One region of the Streptomyces sp. NPDC021020 genome, then DNA from elsewhere that is predicted to be linked to it. Evidence: predicted binding sites of a transcription regulator. Region 1 holds the regulator's gene; each other region holds the start of a gene.
What was found. The regulator HrcA, encoded in region 1, represses chaperone genes, less so after heat shock. The targets are predictions, from matches to a motif close to TTNGCACTCNGNNNNNCNGAGTGCNAA.
Positions count from the first base shown of each region.

Region 2: a site for HrcA is predicted at 2,571-2,597, ahead of groES (co-chaperone GroES). Genes of this name have one in related genera too.
Region 3: a site for HrcA is predicted at 1,787-1,813, ahead of groL (chaperonin GroEL). Genes of this name have one in related genera too.

Region 1 is NZ_JBIRQQ010000003.1:425,323-429,979, reverse strand. It holds gene dnaJ (molecular chaperone DnaJ) at 252-1,385, opposite strand; gene hrcA (heat-inducible transcriptional repressor HrcA) at 1,386-2,402, opposite strand; gene ACH4SL_RS10345 (MBL fold metallo-hydrolase) at 2,615-3,388, shown strand; gene ACH4SL_RS10340 (DUF3097 domain-containing protein) at 3,413-4,237, shown strand; gene hemW (radical SAM family heme chaperone HemW) at 4,250-4,657, opposite strand, start outside.
Region 2 is NZ_JBIRQQ010000005.1:332,033-336,689, forward strand. It holds gene ACH4SL_RS16765 (HAD family hydrolase) at 1-115, opposite strand, end outside; gene groL (chaperonin GroEL) at 353-1,978, opposite strand; gene groES (co-chaperone GroES) at 2,114-2,422, opposite strand; gene ACH4SL_RS16780 (SDR family NAD(P)-dependent oxidoreductase) at 2,636-3,418, opposite strand; gene ACH4SL_RS16785 (MOSC domain-containing protein) at 3,449-4,102, opposite strand; gene ACH4SL_RS16790 (GNAT family N-acetyltransferase) at 4,175-4,657, opposite strand, start outside.
Region 3 is NZ_JBIRQQ010000001.1:657,791-662,447, reverse strand. It holds gene groL (chaperonin GroEL) at 1-1,610, opposite strand, end outside; gene ACH4SL_RS02935 (cold-shock protein) at 1,951-2,154, opposite strand; gene ACH4SL_RS02930 (ubiquitin-like small modifier protein 1) at 2,590-2,865, opposite strand; gene thrC (threonine synthase) at 2,862-4,181, opposite strand; SAM riboswitch class I at 4,175-4,301, opposite strand; gene ACH4SL_RS02920 (glucosyl-3-phosphoglycerate synthase) at 4,469-4,657, shown strand, end outside.

The DNA of each region.
Region 1 (4,657 bases):
CGCGCAGTTCCCCGCGCCCCTAAAAAACGCTCGCCCGGCGCCGTATGCGCACCCTCCCCGCGCCCAAAAAACGCTCGCCCCGCGCGGCACGCGCAACCTCCCCGCGCCCTGAAAACGCTCGCCCCGCGCGGGCAGGCACAGCGCCCCACCGCGCAAAGGCGACGCTCGCCCCGCGCGGCACGCGCAGCGCCCCGACGCGCCCGGCGGAAAGGCGCCGCCCGCGCCGGGGCGAAGGTCACAGCGGCACGCGCTCAGCGGCCGTTGAAGGCGTCCTTGAGGCGGGAGAAGAGCCCCTGCTGGCCGGGGGCGAACTGGCCGGTGGGGCGCTCCTCGCCGCGCGCCTTCGCCAGGCGGCGGATCAGCTCCTCCTGCTCGGCGTCGAGCTTGTTCGGGGTCACGACCTCGACGTGGACGACGAGGTCTCCGCGGCCCCCGCCGCGCAGGTGGGTGATGCCGCGCTGGTGGAGCGGGATCGACTGGCCGGACTGCGTGCCGGGCCGGATGTCGATCTCCTCCAGGCCGTCCAGCGTCTCCAGCGGGCACTTCGTGCCGAGCGCCGCCGCGGTCATCGGGATGGTGACCGTGCAGTGCAGGTCGTCGCCGCGGCGCTGGAAGACGGCGTGCGGGGTCTCGCGGATCTCGACGTAGAGGTCACCGGCGGGGCCGCCGCCGGGGCCGACCTCGCCCTCGCCCGCGAGCTGGATGCGGGTGCCGTTGTCGACACCCGCGGGGATCTTGACGGTGAGGGTGCGGCGCGAGCGGACCCGGCCGTCGCCCGCGCACTCGGGGCAGGGGGTGGGCACGACCGTGCCGAAGCCCTGGCACTGCGGGCAGGGCCGCGAGGTCATGACCTGGCCGAGGAAGGAGCGGGTGACCTGGGAGACCTCGCCGCGGCCGCGGCACATGTCGCAGGTCTGCGCGGCGGTGCCGGGCGCGGCGCCCTCGCCGTTGCAGGTGCCGCAGGTGACCGCGGTGTCGACCTGGATGTCCTTGGTCGTGCCGAAGGCGGCCTCTTCGAGGTCGATCTCCAGCCGGATCATGGCGTCCTGCCCGCGCCGGACGCGCGAGCGCGGACCGCGCTGCGACGACTGGCCGAAGAACGCGTCCATGATGTCGCTGAAGTTCCCGAAACCGCCGCCGAAGCCGCCGCCCGCCGCGCCGCCGGTGGCGGACAGCGGGTCGCCCCCGAGGTCGTAGACCTGCTTCTTCTGCGGGTCGGAGAGCACCTCGTAAGCGGCGTTGATCTCCTTGAACCGCTCCTGCGTCTTCGGGTCGGGGTTGACGTCAGGGTGCAATTCCCTCGCAAGACGGCGGAAGGCCTTCTTGATCTCATCGGGACCTGCGTCGCGGCGTACGCCCAGGACGGCGTAGTAGTCCGTGGCCACTTACGACTCCGCCAGGATCTGTCCGACGTAACGTGCCACTGCGCGTACCGCTCCCATCGTTCCGGGGTAGTCCATGCGGGTCGGTCCGACCACGCCGAGTTTGGCGACTGCCTCGTCGCCGGAACCGTAGCCGACGGCCACGACCGAGGTGGAGTTGAGGCCCTCGTGAAAATTCTCATGTCCGATCCGCACGGTCATCGCGGAGTCGGTGGCCTCGCCGAGCAGTTTCAGCAGCACCATCTGCTCTTCCAGTGCTTCGAGCACGGGTCTGATCGTGAGCGGGAAGTCGTGGTTGAACCGGGTGAGGTTCGCCGCGCCTCCCAGCATGATGCGCTCCTCGGGGCGCTCGACGAGTGTTTCCAGCAGGGTGGACAGGACACCGGCGACGGCGGGCCGGTCGTCGGCCTCGAAGCTCTCCGGCAGATCCGCCACCAGCGGGGGCACGTCGGCGAAACGGCGGCCGACGACCCGGCTGTTGAGCCGCGCCCGCAGGTCGGCGAGCACGATCTCGGTGACCGGGGCCGCGCAGTCGACGAGGCGCTGCTCGACCCGGCCGGTGTCGGTGATGAGCACCAGCATCAGCCGGGCGGGCGCGAGGGCGAGCAGTTCGACGTGCCGGACCGCGGAGCGGGTCAGCGACGGGTACTGCACGACGGCGACCTGCCGGGTGAGCTGCGCCAGCAGCCGTACGGTGCGGGCCACGACGTCGTCGAGGTCGACCGCGCCCTCCAGGAAGTTCTGGATCGCGCGGCGCTCGGCGGACGAGAGCGGCTTGACACCGGCCATCTTGTCGACGAAGAGCCGGTAGCCCTTGTCGGTGGGGATGCGTCCGGCGCTGGTGTGCGGCTGGGCGATGTAGCCCTCGTCCTCCAGCACCGCCATGTCGTTGCGCACGGTCGCGGGCGAGACGCCGAGGTTGTGGCGCTCCGTGAGCGCCTTGGAGCCGACCGGCTCCTCGGTGCCGACGTAGTCCTGAACGATGGCGCGCAGGACTTCGAGTCTGCGTTCGCTCAGCATCGCGCACCTCCAGCCGGTCGTTTTCGTGCCAGTCCGTACCCTGGCACTCCGCGGTTTCGAGTGCCAGCTTCCCCGGAGCCAGTGTACGGCGAGGCAGCAAGGGCTCGGCAAGGGTGCGGCGCACCGGGTCCGGTGCCGGGTCTGTCCGCCGGGTCCGGGGAGGCGGCGGCGGACGGCGCCGCGGCGGCGATACCGTCACCCCCGTGGAATCTGTGGACGGTACGGAGGATCCGGGTACGGGTGGTTCGGGCGGTACGGGTGGTACGTCGTGGGAGCAGCTCGCTCCCGGGGTGGCCCGGCGCCGGCTGCCGCATCTCGACGTGACGATCGGCCTGGTCGTCGGTGCCGACGCGGTGCTGCTGGTGGACACCGGCTCGACCCTGCGCGAGGGCGCCGAGCTGCGCGCGCAGGTCACCGCGCTCACCGGGCGTGACGTGACGCACATCGCCCTCACGCACGCCCACTTCGACCATGTCCTCGGCACCGCCGCCTTCCCCGGCGCCGAGATCTACGCGCACCGCGGCCTCGGCGGCCACCTGCGGACGGCGGGGGACGCGCTGCGCGCCGACGCCGTCGGGTACGGCACCGACCCGGAGGAGGCCGCCGAGGCGGCGGAGGCGCTGGCCGCCCTCACCCTGCCGACCCGGCCGGTCGCCGGGGAGACCGTCATCGACCTGGGCGAGCGCTTCGTGCGGCTGGTCCACCCCGGCGCCGGGCACACCGCCCACGACCTGGTCGTGGTGGTGCCCGGCGGCACCGCGAGCGACCCCACGGTGGTCTTCTGCGGCGACCTCGTCGAGGAGTCCGGCGAGCCCCAGGCGGGCGACGACGCCGTCCCCGACCGCTGGCCGGGCACCCTGGACGCCCTCCTCGCCCTCGGCGGCGAGACCGGCCGCTACGTGCCCGGCCACGGCGCGGTGGTCGACGCGCGCTTCGTCCGCGCCCAGCGGGACGCGCTGGCCCAGCGGTTCGCCGCCGGGAGCTGACCCGGGCTCGTTACGATCGCCCGCATGCGCAGCAGGACGTACGACGGCGATCTCACCCCACCGTGGAAGAAGTCGGCCCCCGCCCCCGAGGTCCCGGCCGACGCCGATCTCGTGGTCGAGGAGGCCGCGACCGGCTTCTGCGGGGCGGTGGTGCGCTGCGAGAAGACCGCGGAGGGGCTGACCGTCACGCTGGAGGACCGCTTCGGCAAGCACCGGGTCTTCCCGATGGTGCCGGGCGGCTTCCTCATCGACGGCCGCGCCGTCACGCTGGTACGCCCGCAGGGCGCGCCGAAGCCGCGCGGGCCGCTGCTGTCCGCGTCCGGCTCGATCGCCGTCCCGGACGCGAAGGCGCGCGTCGCGCGCGCCGGGCGCATCTACGTCGAGGGCAAGCACGACGCGGAGCTGGTGGAGCGGGTGTGGGGCCACGACCTGCGGGTCGAGGGCGTCGCGGTGGAGTTCCTGGAGGGCGTGGACGACCTCCCGGCGGTGGTCGCCGCCTTCGGCCCGGCGCCGGACGCGCGGCTCGGCGTCCTCGTCGACCACCTCGTGCCCGGCTCGAAGGAGTCCCGGATCGCCGCGCAGGTGTCCGGGGCGGACGTCCTCGTGGTGGGCCACCCCTTCGTCGACGTCTGGGAGGCCGTCAAGCCCGCGTCGGCCGGCATCCCCGAGTGGCCGCGCGTGCCGCGGGGCCAGGACTGGAAGACGGGTGTCTGCGACGCGCTCGGCTGGAACATGAGCACGGGCGAGGCGTGGGCCCGCATCCTGGCGGGCGTGCGGTCGTACAAGGACCTGCGGCCCGAGCTGCTGGGGGCGGTGGAGCGGCTGATCGACTTCGTGACCGTCCCCTGAGGCCCCTGGGGCTCAGTCCGTCAGGTCGCGGACCACCGCGTCGGCCAGGAGGCGGCCGCGGAGGGTGAGGGCGGCGCGTCCGGCGGCGTACGGCGCGGGGTCCAGCAGGCCGTCGTGGAGGGCGCGGGCGGCGGCCGCGCGGCCCGCGTCCGTGAGGATGTCCAGCGGGCAGCCCGCCGCGAGGCGCAGCTCCAGGAGGACGCGCTCGACGCGGCGGTCCTCGGCGCTCAGGATCTCCCGGCCCGCGCCGGGCGTGCGGGCTTCGGCGAGGGCCTGGGCGTACGCGCCGGGGTGCTTCACGTTCCACCAGCGCACGCCGCCGACGTGGCTGTGCGCGCCGGGGCCCGCGCCCCACCAGTCCGCGCCGGTCCAGTACAGCTCGTTGTGGCGGCACCGGGCGGCGTCGGTGGTCGCCCAGTT
Region 2 (4,657 bases), on a different contig from region 1:
CGTAGACAGCCCGGCTGAAGCCGTCGCCGATGCTGACCAGGGTGTGGTCCACGTCCCAGAGGACGAGGCGTCGAGCGACAGGAACCTGGCCGGGAGCGGGACCGTCGGCAGACATGGCGGAAGGGTACGGCGCGGGCTCCCGCGCGTGCCAGGTGCGCAGACGGCTACGACTTGCGCGGCTACGGCCGCTCCATGAGCGTCGCGAGGAGGCAGCGCGGACGGCGCTGTCGGTGGCTGGGCCACGTAGCCCTGGGCGGAAGGCTGCGGGTGCGGGATCTTCTGCGACGGGCCGGAACGGCGGACGCCCGCCACCCCGGTGAAGGGGGTGGCGGGCGTCAGGGCCCGGAAGGGGTCAGTGGGAGTGGCCGTGGCTGTGGCCGCCCGCGGCCTCGGGCTCCTCTTCCTTCTTCTCGACGACCAGGGTCTCGGTCGTCAGGAGGAGGGAGGCGATCGACGCGGCGTTCTCCAGCGCGGAGCGGGTGACCTTGACCGGGTCGATGACGCCGGCCTTGACCAGGTCGCCGTACTCGCCGGTCGCGGCGTTGAAGCCGTGGCCCTTGTCGAGCTCGGCGACCTTGGAGGTGATGACGTAGCCCTCCAGGCCGGCGTTCTCGGCGATCCAGCGCAGCGGCTCGACGGCGGCGCGGCGGACGACGGCGACGCCGGTGGCCTCGTCGCCCTCCTTGCCCAGGTTCTCGCCGAGCACCTTGACGGCGTGGACGAGCGCGGAGCCACCGCCGGAGACGATGCCCTCCTCGACGGCCGCGCGGGTCGCGGAGATCGCGTCCTCCAGGCGGTGCTTCTTCTCCTTCAGCTCGACCTCGGTGGCCGCGCCGACACGGATGACGCACACGCCGCCCGCGAGCTTCGCCAGGCGCTCCTGGAGCTTCTCGCGGTCCCAGTCGGAGTCGGTGGTGGCGATCTCCGCCTTGATCTGGGAGACGCGGCCCTCGATCTCGGACTTGTCGCCGGCACCGTCGACGATGGTGGTCTCGTCCTTGGTGATGGTGGCGCGGCGCGCGGAGCCGAGCAGGTCCAGACCGGCCTGGTCGAGCTTGAGGCCGACCTCCTCGGCGATGACGGTCGCACCGGTGAGGGTCGCGATGTCGCCGAGCATGGCCTTGCGGCGGTCACCGAAGCCGGGCGCCTTGACCGCGACGGCGTTGAACGTGCCGCGGATCTTGTTGACGACCAGGGTGGAGAGCGCCTCGCCCTCGACGTCCTCGGCGATGATCAGCAGCGGCTTGGAGCCACCCGCCTGGATGACCTTCTCCAGCAGCGGCAGCAGGTCCTGGATCGAGGAGATCTTGCCCTGGTGGATGAGGATGTACGGGTCGTCGAGGACGGCCTCCATCCGCTCCTGGTCGGTGACGAAGTACGGCGAGAGGTAGCCCTTGTCGAAGGCCATGCCCTCGGTGAACTCCAGGTCCAGCCCGAAGGTGTTGGACTCCTCGACGGTGATGACACCGTCCTTGCCGACCTTGTCCATCGCCTCGGCGATCAGCTCGCCGACCTGCTTGTCCTGCGCCGACAGCGCGGCGACGGCGGCGATGTCGTCCTTGCCCTCGATCGCGCGCGCGGTGGCCAGCAGCTCGTCGGAGACGGCCTTGACCGCGGCGTCGATGCCCTTCTTCAGGGAGGCGGGGGACGCGCCGGCGGCGACGTTGCGCAGGCCCTCGCGGACCAGCGCCTGGGCCAGCACGGTCGCGGTGGTGGTGCCGTCACCCGCGATGTCGTTGGTCTTGGTCGCCACCTCCTTGACGAGCTGGGCGCCCAGGTTCTCGTACGGGTCCTCCAGCTCGACCTCACGGGCGATCGTCACGCCGTCGTTGGTGATGGTCGGCGCACCGAACTTCTTGTCGATGACGACATTGCGGCCCTTGGGGCCGATGGTCACCTTCACGGTGTCGGCGAGCTTGTTGACGCCGCGCTCCAGGGCGCGACGGGCGTCCTCGTCGAACTTCAGAATCTTGGCCATGCCTGCGAACTACCTCGTCTACTCGTCTAACACGTCGTCACGGACGATCAGGACGGCGGAACAACCCCGCCCCGGGGACCCTGCCGCAAGGCTGGGACACCCGGGGCGGGATCAAGGGCTTGTGCAGCCGGGGACTTACTTCTCGACGATCGCGAGAACGTCGCGCGCCGAGAGGACGAGGTACTCCTCGCCGTTGTACTTCACCTCGGTGCCGCCGTACTTGCTGTACAGCACGACGTCGCCGACGGCGACGTCGAGGGGCAGCCGCTGGCCGTCCTCGAAGCGGCCCGGACCCACGGCCAGGACGACGCCCTCCTGGGGCTTCTCCTTGGCGGTGTCCGGAATGACCAGGCCCGAGGCCGTGGTCTGCTCGGCGTCGAGCGGCTGGACCACGATGCGGTCCTCAAGCGGCTTGATGGCAACCTTGGTGCTGGCGGTCGTCACGATCCGACCTCCCCCTTCAAAGGGCTCACGGGAGTGTCTGTCAGGGTCGGCGACCTGGTAGGCCCGTCGTCGCGGGTGCCGGACCTGCCTCGTCGCTGAGTTCTGGCACTCAGGCTCGCTGAGTGCCAGAAGTGAGCGTAGGCCGCTCTTAGCACTCGGTCAAGCGGAGTGCCAGCCGTGAGCGTGGCGGAGGAACGTACGACCGAGCGCCGTTCACCCGCGCTTGGGGTCGTAGCGGCGTCCCGCGGTCGTCGAGGCGGCGCCGAAAAGGCGGGAGGGGACGTGCCGGGCCAGCGCCACCGCGGCCTTGTAGCGGACGTCGGGGACGCTCACGACGCGGCCGCGGGCCAGGTCGCGCAGCGCCGCGGAGACCACCGCGTCCGCGTCCAGCCAGGCGAAGCGCGGCAGGCGGGTCGCGTCCATGCCCGCCCGCTCGTGGAATTCGGTACGCACGAAGCCCGGGCACAGCGCGAGGAGGCGGATGCCGGAGCCGCGCAGGTCGAGGGCGGCGCCCTCGGTGAAGCGGACGACCCACGCCTTGCTCGCCGCGTACGTGCCGCGCGGCATGAACGCCGCGACCGACGCCACGTTGACGACGAAGCCGCGCTCGCGCTCGCGCATGCCCTCGGCCGCGGCCGCGGTGAGCCGCAGCACCGCCTCGCAGTGCAGCCTGAGCATGCGCAGCTCGTCGGCCATCGGGGCGTCGGGGAAGCGGCCGCTCTGGCCGAAGCCCGCGTTGTTGACCAGGACGTCCACCGGCGGCAGGACGGGGCTGCGCAGCCGCTCCTCGACCGCCGCGATGCCGCCGTCCGCGGCGAGGTCGGCCTGCAGCACCTCGACGTCGACGCCGTACCGCCCGCGCAGCTCCTCGGCGCGCTCGGTGAGCCGTACGGCGTCGCGCGCGACCAGCACCAGGCCGTGCCCGTCGGCGGCGAGGCGCCGGGCGAAGGCCGCGCCGATGCCGGCCGTCGCGCCCGTGATGAGGGAAGTCGTCATACGGGGCAGCGTACGGGGCGCCCGCCCCGCTCAGCCCAGGCGTTTGCGGACCGCCGCCAGGTCCTCCGGCGGCAGCGCGTCCGCGTCCAGCAGGCGGGGCAGCAGCTCGGGTTCCGTGGTGAAGGCGCGGAAGGAGACGCTCACCGTCACCTCGTGGTCCGGGCGCCGGACGACCTCCAGCCTGTCGCCCGCGGCCAGCTCGCCCGGCTCGACGACCCGCAGGTACGGGCCGGGCCGCGCGTCCTGCGTGAAGCGCTTCATCCAGCCCCGCTCGCCGAGCCACCCGGCGAAGGTCACGCACGGGATGCGCGGGCAGGACACCTCCGGGAGCGGGCCGCCGGGCCCGCCGATGCGCCAGCGCTCGCCGATCAGGGCCTCGTTGACGTCGTAGCCCGCGGTCGTCAGGTTCTCCCCGAAGGAGCCGCTGGGCAGGTCGCGGCCGAACACGTCCGCCCAGCGGTCCAGGTCCTCGCGCGCGAAGGCGTAGACGGCCTGGTGGGTGCCCCCGTGGTGCTTGACGTCGTACACCCGGTCCCCGGCCAGGCCCACCGCGCCCGTGCCCTTGGGACCGGGCGCGGTGACGGCGACCGGCCCGGCGACCGGCTGCTTGTCGATGCCGGTGGCCTCCAGCCCCTTCCACGGATTCGGCTGCGGCCGCCCGACGTTGACGCTCAGTACGTGCACGGGCTGTGCCTCCTGGTGGGGGGACGGAGAGGGGTACGCGGGCGGGCCGGGCGCGCCTACGCGGGGGGCGCCCTACGCGGGAGCCGTGATCAGGTACGGCGTCGTGACGCTCAGCGCCGCGAAGCCGAGGCGCTGGAGGATCGGGCGGCTCTGGTCGGACGCGTCGACCTGGAGGTAGCCGTAGCCCGCGGCCTGCGCGAGGCGCGCGCGGTGGGCGACCAGGGCGCGGTAGATGCCCTTGCCACGCCAGCGCTCGACGGTGCCGCCGCCCCACAGCCCGGCGAATTCCGTGCCGGGGCAGAACTCCATGCGGGCCGCGCACACCGGCTCGTCGCCGGCCATCGCGACCACGATGCTGACGGTGTCGCCGCGCTCGGCGATCTGGTCGAGCATGCGCGCCCGCAGCCGCTCCGCGCTCGTACCGAAGGCCTGCTCGTGGACGGCCGCCGCGAGGTCGACGCCCGCGGCGTCGGTGACCGGCTCCAGCCGGACGCCCGCGGGGAGCGCCGCGCCCTCGGTGCGGGCGATGACCTCGGCGATGTCGCCGACCATGAG
Region 3 (4,657 bases), on a different contig from region 1:
TCACCGCCGGGCATGCCGCCCGGAGCGGCCGCGGCGGCCTTCTCCGGCTTGTCGGCGATGACGGCCTCGGTGGTCAGGAACAGCGCGGCGATCGACGCGGCGTTCTGCAGCGCGGAGCGCGTGACCTTCGCCGGGTCGATGATGCCCTCGGCGATCATGTCCACGTACTCGCCGGTCGCGGCGTTCAGGCCGTGGCCGATCGGCAGGTTGCGCACCTTCTCGACGATGACGCCGCCCTCGAGACCACCGTTGACGGCGATCTGCTTGAGCGGGGCCTCCAGCGCGAGCTTCACGGCGTTGGCGCCGGTCGCCTCGTCGCCTTCCAGCTCCAGCTTCTCGAAGACCGCGGAGGCCTGCAGCAGGGCCACGCCACCACCGGCGACGATGCCCTCCTCGACGGCCGCCTTGGCGTTGCGCACCGCGTCCTCGATGCGGTGCTTGCGCTCCTTGAGCTCGACCTCGGTCGCGGCACCGGCCTTGATGACCGCGACGCCGCCCGCGAGCTTCGCCAGGCGCTCCTGGAGCTTCTCGCGGTCGTAGTCCGAGTCGCTGTTCTCGATCTCGGCGCGGATCTGGTTGACGCGGCCGGCGACCTGGTCGGCGTCACCGGAGCCGTCCACGATCGTGGTCTCGTCCTTGGTGATGACGACCTTGCGGGCGCGGCCGAGCAGGTCCAGGCCCGCGTTCTCCAGCTTGAGGCCGACCTCCTCGGAGATGACCGTGCCGCCGGTGAGGATCGCGATGTCGCCCAGCATCGCCTTGCGGCGGTCGCCGAAGCCCGGGGCCTTGACGGCGACGGACTTGAAGGTGCCGCGGATCTTGTTGACGACCAGGGTCGACAGGGCCTCGCCCTCGACGTCCTCGGCGATGATCAGCAGCGGCTTGCCCGACTGCATGACCTTCTCCAGCAGCGGGAGCAGGTCCTTGACCGAGGAGACCTTGGAGTTGACGATCAGGATGTACGGGTCGTCGAGCGACGCCTCCATACGCTCCAGGTCGGTGGCGAAGTACGCCGAGATGAAGCCCTTGTCGAAGCGCATGCCCTCGGTGAGCTCGAGCTCCAGACCGAAGGTCTGCGACTCCTCGACGGTGATGACGCCTTCCTTGCCGACCTTGTCCATCGCCTCGGCGATGAGCTCGCCGATCTGGGTGTCGGCGGCGGAGATGGAGGCGGTGGAAGCGATCTGCTCCTTGGTCTCCACGTCCTTGGCCTGCTCCAGCAGGGCGGCGGAGACGGCCTCGACGGCACGCTCGATGCCGCGCTTGAGGGCCATCGGGTTGGCGCCGGCGGCGACGTTGCGCAGGCCCTCGCGGACCAGGGCCTGGGCCAGGACGGTCGCGGTCGTCGTGCCGTCACCGGCGACGTCGTCGGTCTTCTTCGCGACTTCCTTGACCAGCTCGGCGCCGATCTTCTCGTACGGGTCCTCCAGCTCGATCTCCTTGGCGATGGACACGCCATCGTTGGTGATCGTGGGGGCGCCCCACTTCTTCTCAAGGACGACGTTCCGGCCCTTGGGACCGAGAGTGACCTTAACGGCGTCGGCGAGCTGGTTCATCCCGCGCTCAAGGCCGCGCCGCGCCTCCTCATCGAACGCGATGATCTTAGCCATGTGAAGTGTCCTCCGCGGACTGGGGGTTCCCCCACCGGAGGCGGGGGCGGTGGAACGGACCGCGTGGCGCCCGCGACGGACGGCCTGCCGGCCGCCGGTTCCTTCCCGGCGTCCGGACGGGCCTCACCGACCCGGTCCAAGTGGCACTCTCACGCGCAGAGTGCTAACGCCAATGATTAGCACTCTCCCCTGCCGAGTGCAAGCGCCCGCCCACGGACGGGGGCGCCCGCACGGCACCGCGCGCCCGTACGGCGGACGGGCGCGCAACGGCGAAAGGACCACCCCGTGCGGGGGTGGCCCTTCCTGGCGTCGCGTCGGTGGCCGAACGCGCCCGTGCCGATCAGGCGGCCACGCGGACCATGTCCGCCTGCGGCCCCTTCTGACCCTGCGAGATCTCGAACTCGACTCGCTGGCCTTCTTCGAGGGTGCGGTAGCCGTCCATCTGTATCGCGCTGTAGTGGACGAAGACATCCGCACCACCGTCGACCGCGATGAAGCCGTAGCCCTTCTCCGCGTTGAACCACTTGACGGTGCCCTGAGCCATTCCTAACTCCCCTATTACTGGCCCTATCGCGGCCCCGCGCTCCGCGGGCCCGGGTCAGACCTCACCCCCCGTCGGGAGGTGTGCGCCGGAACGCGTCGACCGCGGCTGAATGTATCTGCACGGATGCCGTCCGCAACAGGTCAATTGGACGAGAATTCTTGGCGCGACGCATCCGAAATACCCCAGGAAGAAACGATAATGTGGGGCAATCCAGACGGGATACTACGGACATAGCGCACTTATCGCTTGTGAATTTGCCGATAAATCGGCGCTACGACTTCGGTCCGGACATGAGGGCGCCCCACCCGGGGCGAAAGCAGTTCCCGGATGGGGCGGGGTTTAAACGTCGAAGCTTCTGCGTATTCTCGTCAGTTCCGTGACGCTACCGGATCAAGCTCTCGCTCACGCTCGGTATCCGGCGCCGGGTATCCGGTATCAGCCGCCGGCGACCGCGGGAATGATCGACACGCTGGCGCCGTCCGGCACCGCCGTGGCGAGTCCGTCGGAAAACCGTACATCGTCGTCGTTGACATAGACGTTCACGAAACGCCGGAGCTTTCCGGTGTCGTCGAGAACCCGCGCGGAAATACCCGCATGATTCTTTTCCAGCGACTCGATGACCTCGCCGAGCGTCGCGCCCTCGGCGGGCACCTCGGCCTGGCCCCCGGTGTACGTGCGGAGGATCGTGGGGATGCGGACGGAAGCACTCATGCGAGTCCAGCCTCTCGGAAGGCGGCAAGGGAGGGGGCGATGGTCGCGGTCGGCCCGGTGGTCGGGGAGACGGCGTCCAGGGTCTTCAGGCCGTCGCCGGTGTTCAGCACGACGGTCTCGGCGGCCGGGTCGAGCTGCCCGGTCTCGATCAGCTTCTTCAGCACGCCGACGGTCACGCCGCCCGCCGTCTCGGCGAAGATGCCCTCGGTGCGGGAGAGCAGCTTGATGGCGTCCACGATCTGCTCGTCGTCGACGTCCTCGATCGCGCCGCCGGTGCGGCGCGCGATGTCCAGGACGTACGGGCCGTCCGCCGGGTTGCCGATGGCCAGCGACTTGGCGATGGTGTCGGGCTTGACCGGGCGCACCACGTCGTGGCCGGCCTTGAAGGCCGCCGAGACCGGCGAGCAGCCCTCGGCCTGGGCGCCGAAGATCTTGTACGGCTTGTCCTCGACCAGGCCGAGCGCGATCAGCTCCTTGAGACCCTTGTCGATCTTGGTGAGCTGCGAGCCCGAGGCGATCGGGATGACCAGGTTGTCCGGCAGCCGCCAGCCGAGCTGCTCGGCGATCTCGTACGCCAGCGTCTTGGAGCCCTCGCCGTAGTACGGGCGCAGGTTGACGTTGACGAAGCCCCAGCCCTCGCCGGCCGGGTCGCCGATCAGCTCCGAGCAGAAGCGGTTCACGTCGTCGTACGTGCCCTTGATCGCGACCAGGTCGCCGCCGTAGACCGCGGCCATCACGACCTTGCCCTGCTCCAGGTCGTCCGGGATGAAGACGCAGGAGCGGAAGCCGGCCCGCGCGGCGGCCGCGCCGACCGCGCCCGCCAGGTTGCCGGTGGAGGAGCAGGACAGCGTCGTCAGGCCGAAGGTGCGGGCCGCCTCCAGGGCGATCGCGACGACCCGGTCCTTGAACGAGTGCGTCGGGTTGCCGGAGTCGTCCTTGACGTACAGGCCGCCGGTGACGCCCAGCTCGCGGGCCAGGTTGTCGGCCTTGACGAGCTTGGTCCAGCCGGGGTTCAGGTTCTGCTTGGCGGTCACGTCCGCGGGGACGGGCAGCAGCGGGGCGTAGCGCCAGATGTTCGCGGGACCGGCCTCGATCTGCTTGCGCAGCCGCTCCGGGTCGCCGGCCGGCAGGTCGTAGGCCACTTCCAGCGGCCCGAAACACTCCAGGCACGCGAAGACCGGGGTCAGCGGGTAGCGGGTGCCGCACTCACGGCAGGACAGCGCGACGGCGGGGCCGAAAGCGGCGTCCTGCGAGGCGTCCTGGGGGGTGGTGGCGATGTTCTGCACAGCCATGGTGGCGAGGCCCTTTCTCCTCATCTTCCCCACGGCGAAGGTCGCCGCGAGCCGGAATTGGCACCGTCCCCACCTGACCTCGCGGTCGGCGGGATGGTTGCCGGGGCTTCAACGGGCCGTTCCCTCTGCCCCTCTGGATGAGCGGTATGGCACCGGACGGCTGAGCCGGTCCGGGCGTTTGTTCCGCCGGCCGACCCCGGCATGCGGGGCGGGCGGGCGTTGTTCAAGACTGTAACCGACACCGGTCACCGGTGAGATAGCCGTCCGTACCGCGAGATGCGTCACACACGGGACACACGGGAGCGCTGAACGTGCTGGAAGAGGTCGAGCGCTGGCTCGCCACACGGTCCTGGTCCGCCGGCGAGCGGCCGCTCGACCTGCTGCTCGCCGCCAAGCGGGCGGCGGGCCCGGCCGGGACCGTGAGCGTCGTGCTGCCCGCGCGGGACGAGGAGGCCACGGTGGGCGCGATCGTCGCGGCCGTCCGCCGCGACCTCATGGCG